DNA from 3 places in the Zhihengliuella alba genome. Region 2 is predicted to be linked to each of the others. Evidence: predicted binding sites of a transcription regulator. Region 2 holds the regulator's gene; each other region holds the start of a gene.

Region 1 (2,264 bases), 770 kb from region 2:
GCGTGGAGCTCGACGTCGAGCCGGCCTACCAGGTCGTCCAGACGGTCTTCGAGTCGCTCGACTGGGCCACCGTGGTCGAGAACTTCGACGCCGTCACTGGGTGCGGCACCAGCGTCTCGCTGTTCACCTCCTGGGGCGGGACCGGCGGGGTGGACCAGATCTGGGTCAAGGACCGCGCCGACGCCCCTGCGGGCAACGCGGCGGCGGTTCTCGCCGGACTCGGGGCCCGGCCGGCGGACGGTCCGCGCCATCCGCTGCCCGGGGGCGACACCCGCGCGAGCACCGAGCAGCTCGGACTGCCCGGTCTGTGGTCGGAGCGCCTGCCGCACTTCCGACTGGCCTTCACCCCCTCCAGCGGTGACGAGCTGCAGTCCGAGTACTTCCTGCCCCGGGAGGCCGCGCGCGCCGCGATCGCCCGCGTGCAGGCGCTCGGGCCCCGCCTGGCGCCGCTCGTGCAGGTCTCCGAGCTGCGCACCGTCCGGGCGGACGACCTCTGGCTGAGCCCCGCCTACGGGCAGGACGTCGTGGCCTTCCACTTCACGTGGAGGCCGGACCAGCCGGCGGTCGAGGCGCTCCTGCCGGAGCTCGAGGCGGCCCTCGGCGAGGGCGTGCGGGCGCACTGGGGCAAGCTCTGGCAGCTGGACCCGGCCTCCGTCGCGGGCGGCTACGAGCGCTGGGACGACTTCGTCGCGCTGCAGCGCCGGCACGACCCGCAGGGACGCTTCGTCAACGACTTCCTCCGGCGACTGGGCCTGTAACCGGTTCGGAACCCGGGACTCGGGGCCCGGGGCCGCGCCGGGCCGGGCCCGGCCGGAGCACCGCCGGGGTGCGCTCCGTGCCCCCGCCCACCCGAGCGGCGCCGGCGGGCGGGCGGCCGCCCGTCGGCCTACTTGCACTCTCCGCTCGAGAGTGCCAATAATTGGTTTAGCACTCGGAAGCCCCGACTGCCAGACGCACCTCCGGGTGCCGACGGCTGCGGGCGACCGGTGATTCGTGGATTGAGGTAGCGAGGGTGCTCGCGGAGGCGTTCCGAACAACGCCGCCGTGGAGGCTCGTCCGTCGCGGGCGTTGCCGTCACTCCACTTCCATCGCATGAATGTCCCGGAAGGACCACACGCAACCATGGCCAAGATGATTGCATTTGACGAGGAAGCTCGCCGCGGCCTCGAGCGCGGACTGAACACCCTTGCCGACGCCGTGAAGGTGACGCTGGGCCCGCGTGGCCGCAACGTCGTCCTCGAGAAGAAGTGGGGCGCGCCGACGATCACCAACGACGGCGTCTCCATCGCCAAGGAGATCGAGCTCGACGAGCCGTACGAGAAGATCGGCGCCGAGCTGGTCAAGGAAGTCGCCAAGAAGACGGACGACGTCGCCGGCGACGGCACCACCACCGCCACCGTCCTCGCCCAGGCGCTCGTCAAGGAGGGCCTGCGCAACGTTGCCGCCGGCGCCGACCCGCTCTCGCTCAAGCGCGGCATCGAGAAGGCCGTCGAGGCCGTCACCGCCGAGCTCATCGGCTCCGCCAAGGAGATCGAGACCAAGGAGCAGATCGCTGCCACCGCGTCGATCTCCGCCGGCGACACCCAGATCGGCGAGCTGATCGCCGAGGCCCTGGACAAGGTCGGCAAGGAAGGCGTCATCACGGTCGAGGAGTCCAACACCTTCGGCCTGGACCTCGAGCTCACCGAGGGCATGCGCTTCGACAAGGGCTACATCTCCGCCTACTTCGTCTCCGACGCCGAGCGCCAGGAGACCGTGCTGGAGGATCCGTACATCCTCATCGTCAACTCCAAGATCTCCACGATCAAGGACATGGTCGGCATCCTGGAGAAGGTCATGCAGTCGGGCAAGCCGCTGATGATCATCGCCGAGGACGTCGAGGGCGAGGCTCTGGCGACGCTGGTCCTGAACAAGATCCAGGGCCGCTTCAAGTCCGTCGCCGTGAAGGCCCCGGGCTTCGGCGACCGCCGCAAGGCCATGCTCGCCGACATCGCCATCCTCACGGGCGGCCAGGTCATCTCCGAGGAGGTCGGCCTCTCGCTGGACAAGGCCGAGCTGGACATGCTGGGCCAGGCCCGCAAGGTCGTCATCACCAAGGACGAGACCACCATCGTCGAGGGCGCCGGCTCCGCCGAGGAGATCGCCGGCCGGGTCAAGCAGATCCGCGCCGAGATCGCCAACACCGACTCCGACTACGACCGCGAGAAGCTCCAGGAGCGCCTCGCGAAGCTGGCCGGCGGCGTGGCCGTCATCAAGGCCGGTGC
Region 2 (2,264 bases):
CCTCGATCACATCGCCGTGCCCGCGGCAGATGTGGCAGGTCTCGAGGGTCATCATCTGGCCCAGGACCGACCGGACGGGGCGCTGGACCTGGCCGCGCCCCTGGCAGTTCGGGCAGGTCTTCGGGGAGGTGCCCGGCCGGCAGCAGCTGCCCTGGCAGGTCCCGCACGTCACGGCGGTCTCCATCTCCAGGGGGTAGACCACTCCCTGGACGGCGTCCTTCAGCGAGATCGACGCCGTGATCAGCGCATCCCGCCCGCGCTGCGTGCGCGAGACGGGGCCCGCCTGCCCGCCGCCGCCGAAGAACTGCTCGAAGATGTCGCCGAAGCCGCCGAACCCGGCTCCTCCGAACCCGCCGCCGCCGAAGCCCTGCGGGTTTCCATTCTCATCGCCCGTCGTGTCGTAGTTCTGGCGCTTCTGCGGGTCCGAGAGGACTTCGTAGGCGCGGGTGACCTGCTTGAACTGGTCGGAGGCGTCGGCGCCCGGGTTGACGTCCGGGTGCAGCTTCCGGGCCAGCTTGCGGTAGGCCTTCTTGATCTCCTCGGCGGAGGCGTCCCGGGAGACGCCCAGCACCTCGTAGTAGTCGCTCACGTTGCTAACTCTGTCCTTTCGAACTTCCGTCTGTCAGTCCAGCCCCTGGGGGCGGACCGGAGTCTGTGGGGCCCCGCCGATCAGCCGACGAGGATGCGGGATAGGTAACGCGCCACGGCCCTGACCGCGGACATGGAGCTCCCGTAGTCCATGCGCGTCGGCCCGAGGACGCCGATCTTGGCGCGCTGCTCGGGACCGTAGCCCGTCGCGACGACCGACGTCTCCGTGAGCCCGTCGTAGACGTTCTCGCGGCCGATCTTCACGGCGATCCCGCGGGCATCGAGCTCCATCTCGGAGAGCAGGCGCAGAAGCACCACCTGCTCCTCGAGCGCCTCCAGGACGGGCGTGATCGTCAGAGCGAAGTCGCGGTCCGAGCGGGCGAGGTTCGCCGTGCCCGCCATGATGACCCGGTCGACGACGCCGTGCTCCGAGAGCGCCTGCACGGCGGCGGCGACGGTATGCCCCGTCGGCTGCAGCACGGGCGGCAGCTCGCGGACCGCGGCGCCGAGCAGACCGGCGATCTCGTCGAGGCGGCGACCGTGCAGACTGTTCAGCAGCGCGGTCTTCACGAGGACGAGGTCCTCGTCCGTCACGTCGGCCTGCAAGTGTACGACCCGCTGCTCCACCTTGCCATTCGAGCCGATGAGCACCACGAGCACCCGACGCTCGCCGAGTCCGACGAGCTCGATGTGCCGCACCGCGGTGTTGCTGAACTGCGGCACCTGGAGGACGGCGACCTGGTTCGTCAGCTGGGCGAGGAGCCGCACGGTGCCCTCGAGGACGTCCTCGACGTCGGCGGCACCCTCCATGAGGGACTGGATCGCCCGGCGCTCGGCGGGCGAGAGCGGGCGGACCTCCTCGATCCGGTCCACGAACTGGCGGTAGCCACGCTCGGTCGGGATGCGACCGGACGACGTGTGCGGGGCGACGATCAGCCCCTCCTCCTCGAGCACGGCCATGTCGTTGCGCACGGTGGCCGCCGAGACGCCCAGATTGTGCCGGTCGAGAAGCGCCTTGGAGCCCACCGGCTCCCGCGACTGGACGAAGTCCTCGACGATGGCTCGCAGGACCTCGAGTCGACGCGCATCGGACATCGTTCCCCTCCGTCTCCACTGCTTAGCACTCGACACGTTCAAGTGCTAAGTCTAGTACGGATGGTGCCTTGCTAGCATGATCGCCGGCGAGCCGCGGCCGCGGACCGCTCCGCGAGTCGCACCGTCCGAGTCGCCGCACGCATCCCGTCCCTGTCCGAAGGAGCCGCATGTTCGACTACTCCTGGGGCGCGCAGCAGCTCTCCCCGCAGAAGAAGAAGGAGCTCCGCCGGGTTGCCGCCGAACGCGACATGGTGCTCGAGGACGCGGAGTCGGGCTGGGTCGGGGCCGTCGTCAGGATCGAGCGGGTCGGCGGGATGGCCACCGTGGCGCTGGAGGACCGGCGCGGGCGAACGAAGAGCTTCCCGCTCGGCTTCGGCTTCCTCCTCGACGGCGAGCCGATCGAGCTCCTGCCGCCGCGGCCGAAGGCGGCGACCGGGACGCTGCGGTCGGCGTCGGGCTCCGTCGTCGTCCAGAACCACCGCGCCCGCCAGGCTCGGGCCTCGCGGATCTGGGTCGAGGGCAAGCACGACGCAGAGCTCGTCGAGAAGGTCTGGGGGCACGATCTGCGCGTGGAGGGAATC
Region 3 (2,264 bases), 510 kb from region 2:
ACGGACCCACCCTGAGCGCCGCCGCCGTGAACCTCCTCAAGGAGCACGCCAAGCGCAGCCGCTTCGGCCGGTTCGACGTCGCGGCCCACCAGGCCGAGATGGGCGAGCTCCGCGCCGCCGGACTGATCGACGCCGCCGGCAAGTTCTCGCCCGACCTCGAGTTCATCCTCGGCGCGCTGCGCGAGCCGGAGTTCCGCATCGAGATCGGCGCCCGCCACCAGGGCCTGGACACCACCCTCGACATCCACGTGGGCGCCGGGCGGGCGCTGGTCCTCGCCGGCCCCTCGGCCCCGGAGCTGATCCACGGCGTCGCCCCGCGCAGCGACGGCCTCGGCGGAACACCCCGCGGTACGTTCCTGCTGGACCTGGCCACCACCGAGGGCGTACCCGCGCTCATCGCGGCCTGGGCCGGCCTCGGCCCCGCGTGGAGCGTCACCGGGAACGTGCGGACGCTCGAGCCCGGCGAGCTGGAGCGCGGCTGCGACGCCCCGCTCGCGGTGCCGACGGACGCCGACGCGGCCTCGCGCCGGCTTCTCGCCCAGCCGTGGTTCGGGTGGAGCATGACCATCCCGGACCTCGGCTTCGAGCGGACCTGGCTGAACGCCGGGGCGGCCGGGCACTACGCCGTCGGGGCCCTGGACGACGGCGGCTCCGAGCTGGTGCCCGTCGCCTCGGCGCAGGTGTGGGACGTGCTCCTGCAGGAGATCGGCGCCGCCACGATCGCGCGCCCTGCGGCCTGGGAGTAGCGGCCCGCAGCAGCGCTCCGGCACGGGCCTGCCGACGACGCGCCGGTCCCGGAATTAGCAGTCGTGTTGCGTGAGTGCCAACGGTTCCATAAAGTGTGATTAGCACTCGGCGCCGTCGGGTGCTAGCGCCTGAGGAACTGCCAACTGGCACCGCGACGACGGTTGGTTACACCCCAACGGCCCCAGTAACCATTGGTAACTCACGCAAAGGAGAGAGCCGCATGTCGGTCTCCATCAAGCCCCTCGAGGATCGTATCGTTGTCCAGCCGCTCGAGGCTGAGCAGACCACCGCTTCCGGACTGGTCATCCCCGACACGGCCAAGGAGAAGCCCCAGGAGGGCAAGGTCGTGGCCGTGGGCCCGGGTCGCTTCGACGACAAGGGCAACCGCGTCCCGGTCGACGTCAACGAAGGCGACGTCGTCATCTACTCCAAGTACGGCGGAACCGAGGTCAAGGTCGGCGGCGAGGAGTACCTCGTGCTCTCCGCCCGCGACGTCCTCGCCACTGTCGTCAAGTAAGTCTTTCCGCGTATAGCCCCGGCCGTTCAGAGCCGGGGCTATACGCGCCCCTGAAGGAGTTAGAACATGGCAAAGCAGCTCGCCTTTAACGATGCCGCTCGCAAGGCGCTCGAGGCCGGCATCGACAAGCTGGCCGACACGGTCAAGGTCACCCTCGGCCCGCGGGGCCGCAACGTGGTCCTCGACAAGCAGTGGGGCGCCCCGACCATCACCAACGACGGCGTGACGATCGCCCGCGAGATCGAGCTCGAGGACTCCTACGAGAACCTCGGCGCCCAGCTCGCCAAGGAGGTCGCCACCAAGACCAACGACGTCGCCGGCGACGGCACCACCACGGCGACCGTGCTGGCCCAGGCCCTGGTCAAGGAGGGCCTGCGCAACGTGGCTGCCGGCGCCGCCCCGGGCGACGTCAAGCGCGGCATCGAGGCGGCCGTCGAGGCCGTCGCCGGCCGCCTGGCCGAGAACGCACGCGCCGTCGAGGGCGAGGACGTGGCCAACGTGGCCTCGATCTCCGCCCAGAGCGACGAGGTCGGCGCGCTGCTGGCCGAGGCGTTCAGCAAGGTCGGCACCGATGGCGTCATCACCATCGAGGAGTCGAACACCACCCAGACCGAGCTCGACATCACCGAGGGCATGCAGTTCGACAAGGGCTACCTGTCCCCGAACATGGTCACGGACCCGGAGCGCCAGGAGGCCGTCCTCGAGGACGCGCTGATCCTGATCAACTCCGGCAAGATCTCCACGGTGCAGGACTTCCTGCCGCTGCTGGAGAAGGTGCTCGAGTCCAAGAAGCCGCTGTTCATCATCGCCGAGGACGTCGAGGGCGAGGCCCTGTCCACGCTGGTGGTCAACAAGCTCCGCGGCATCCTGACCGCCGTGGCCGTCAAGGCCCCCGGCTTCGGCGACCGCCGCAAGGCCATGATGCAGGACCTCGCGGTGCTCACCGGCGCGCAGGTCGTCTCCCCGGAGCTCGGCCTGAAGCTGGACCAGGTCGGCCTCG

The links. Region 2 encodes HrcA, which represses chaperone genes, less so after heat shock. Its sites were predicted from a motif close to TTNGCACTCGNNNNNNNCGAGTGCNAA; they were not measured.
Region 1: a site for HrcA is predicted at 925-951, ahead of groL (chaperonin GroEL). Genes of this name have one in related genera too.
Region 3: a site for HrcA is predicted at 801-827, ahead of groES (co-chaperone GroES). Genes of this name have one in related genera too.

What each region holds. Positions count from the first base shown of each region.
Region 1 covers NZ_BAABCJ010000001.1:1,235,296-1,237,559, reverse strand. Annotated here, with positions in the region: gene ABD784_RS05650 (D-arabinono-1,4-lactone oxidase) at 1-758, shown strand, start outside; gene groL (chaperonin GroEL) at 1,123-2,264, shown strand, end outside.
Region 2 covers NZ_BAABCJ010000001.1:464,339-466,602, forward strand. Annotated here, with positions in the region: gene dnaJ (molecular chaperone DnaJ) at 1-589, opposite strand, end outside; gene hrcA (heat-inducible transcriptional repressor HrcA) at 670-1,683, opposite strand; gene ABD784_RS02090 (DUF3097 domain-containing protein) at 1,851-2,264, shown strand, end outside.
Region 3 covers NZ_BAABCJ010000001.1:969,696-971,959, reverse strand. Annotated here, with positions in the region: gene ABD784_RS04290 (hypothetical protein) at 1-746, shown strand, start outside; gene groES (co-chaperone GroES) at 968-1,264, shown strand; gene groL (chaperonin GroEL) at 1,331-2,264, shown strand, end outside.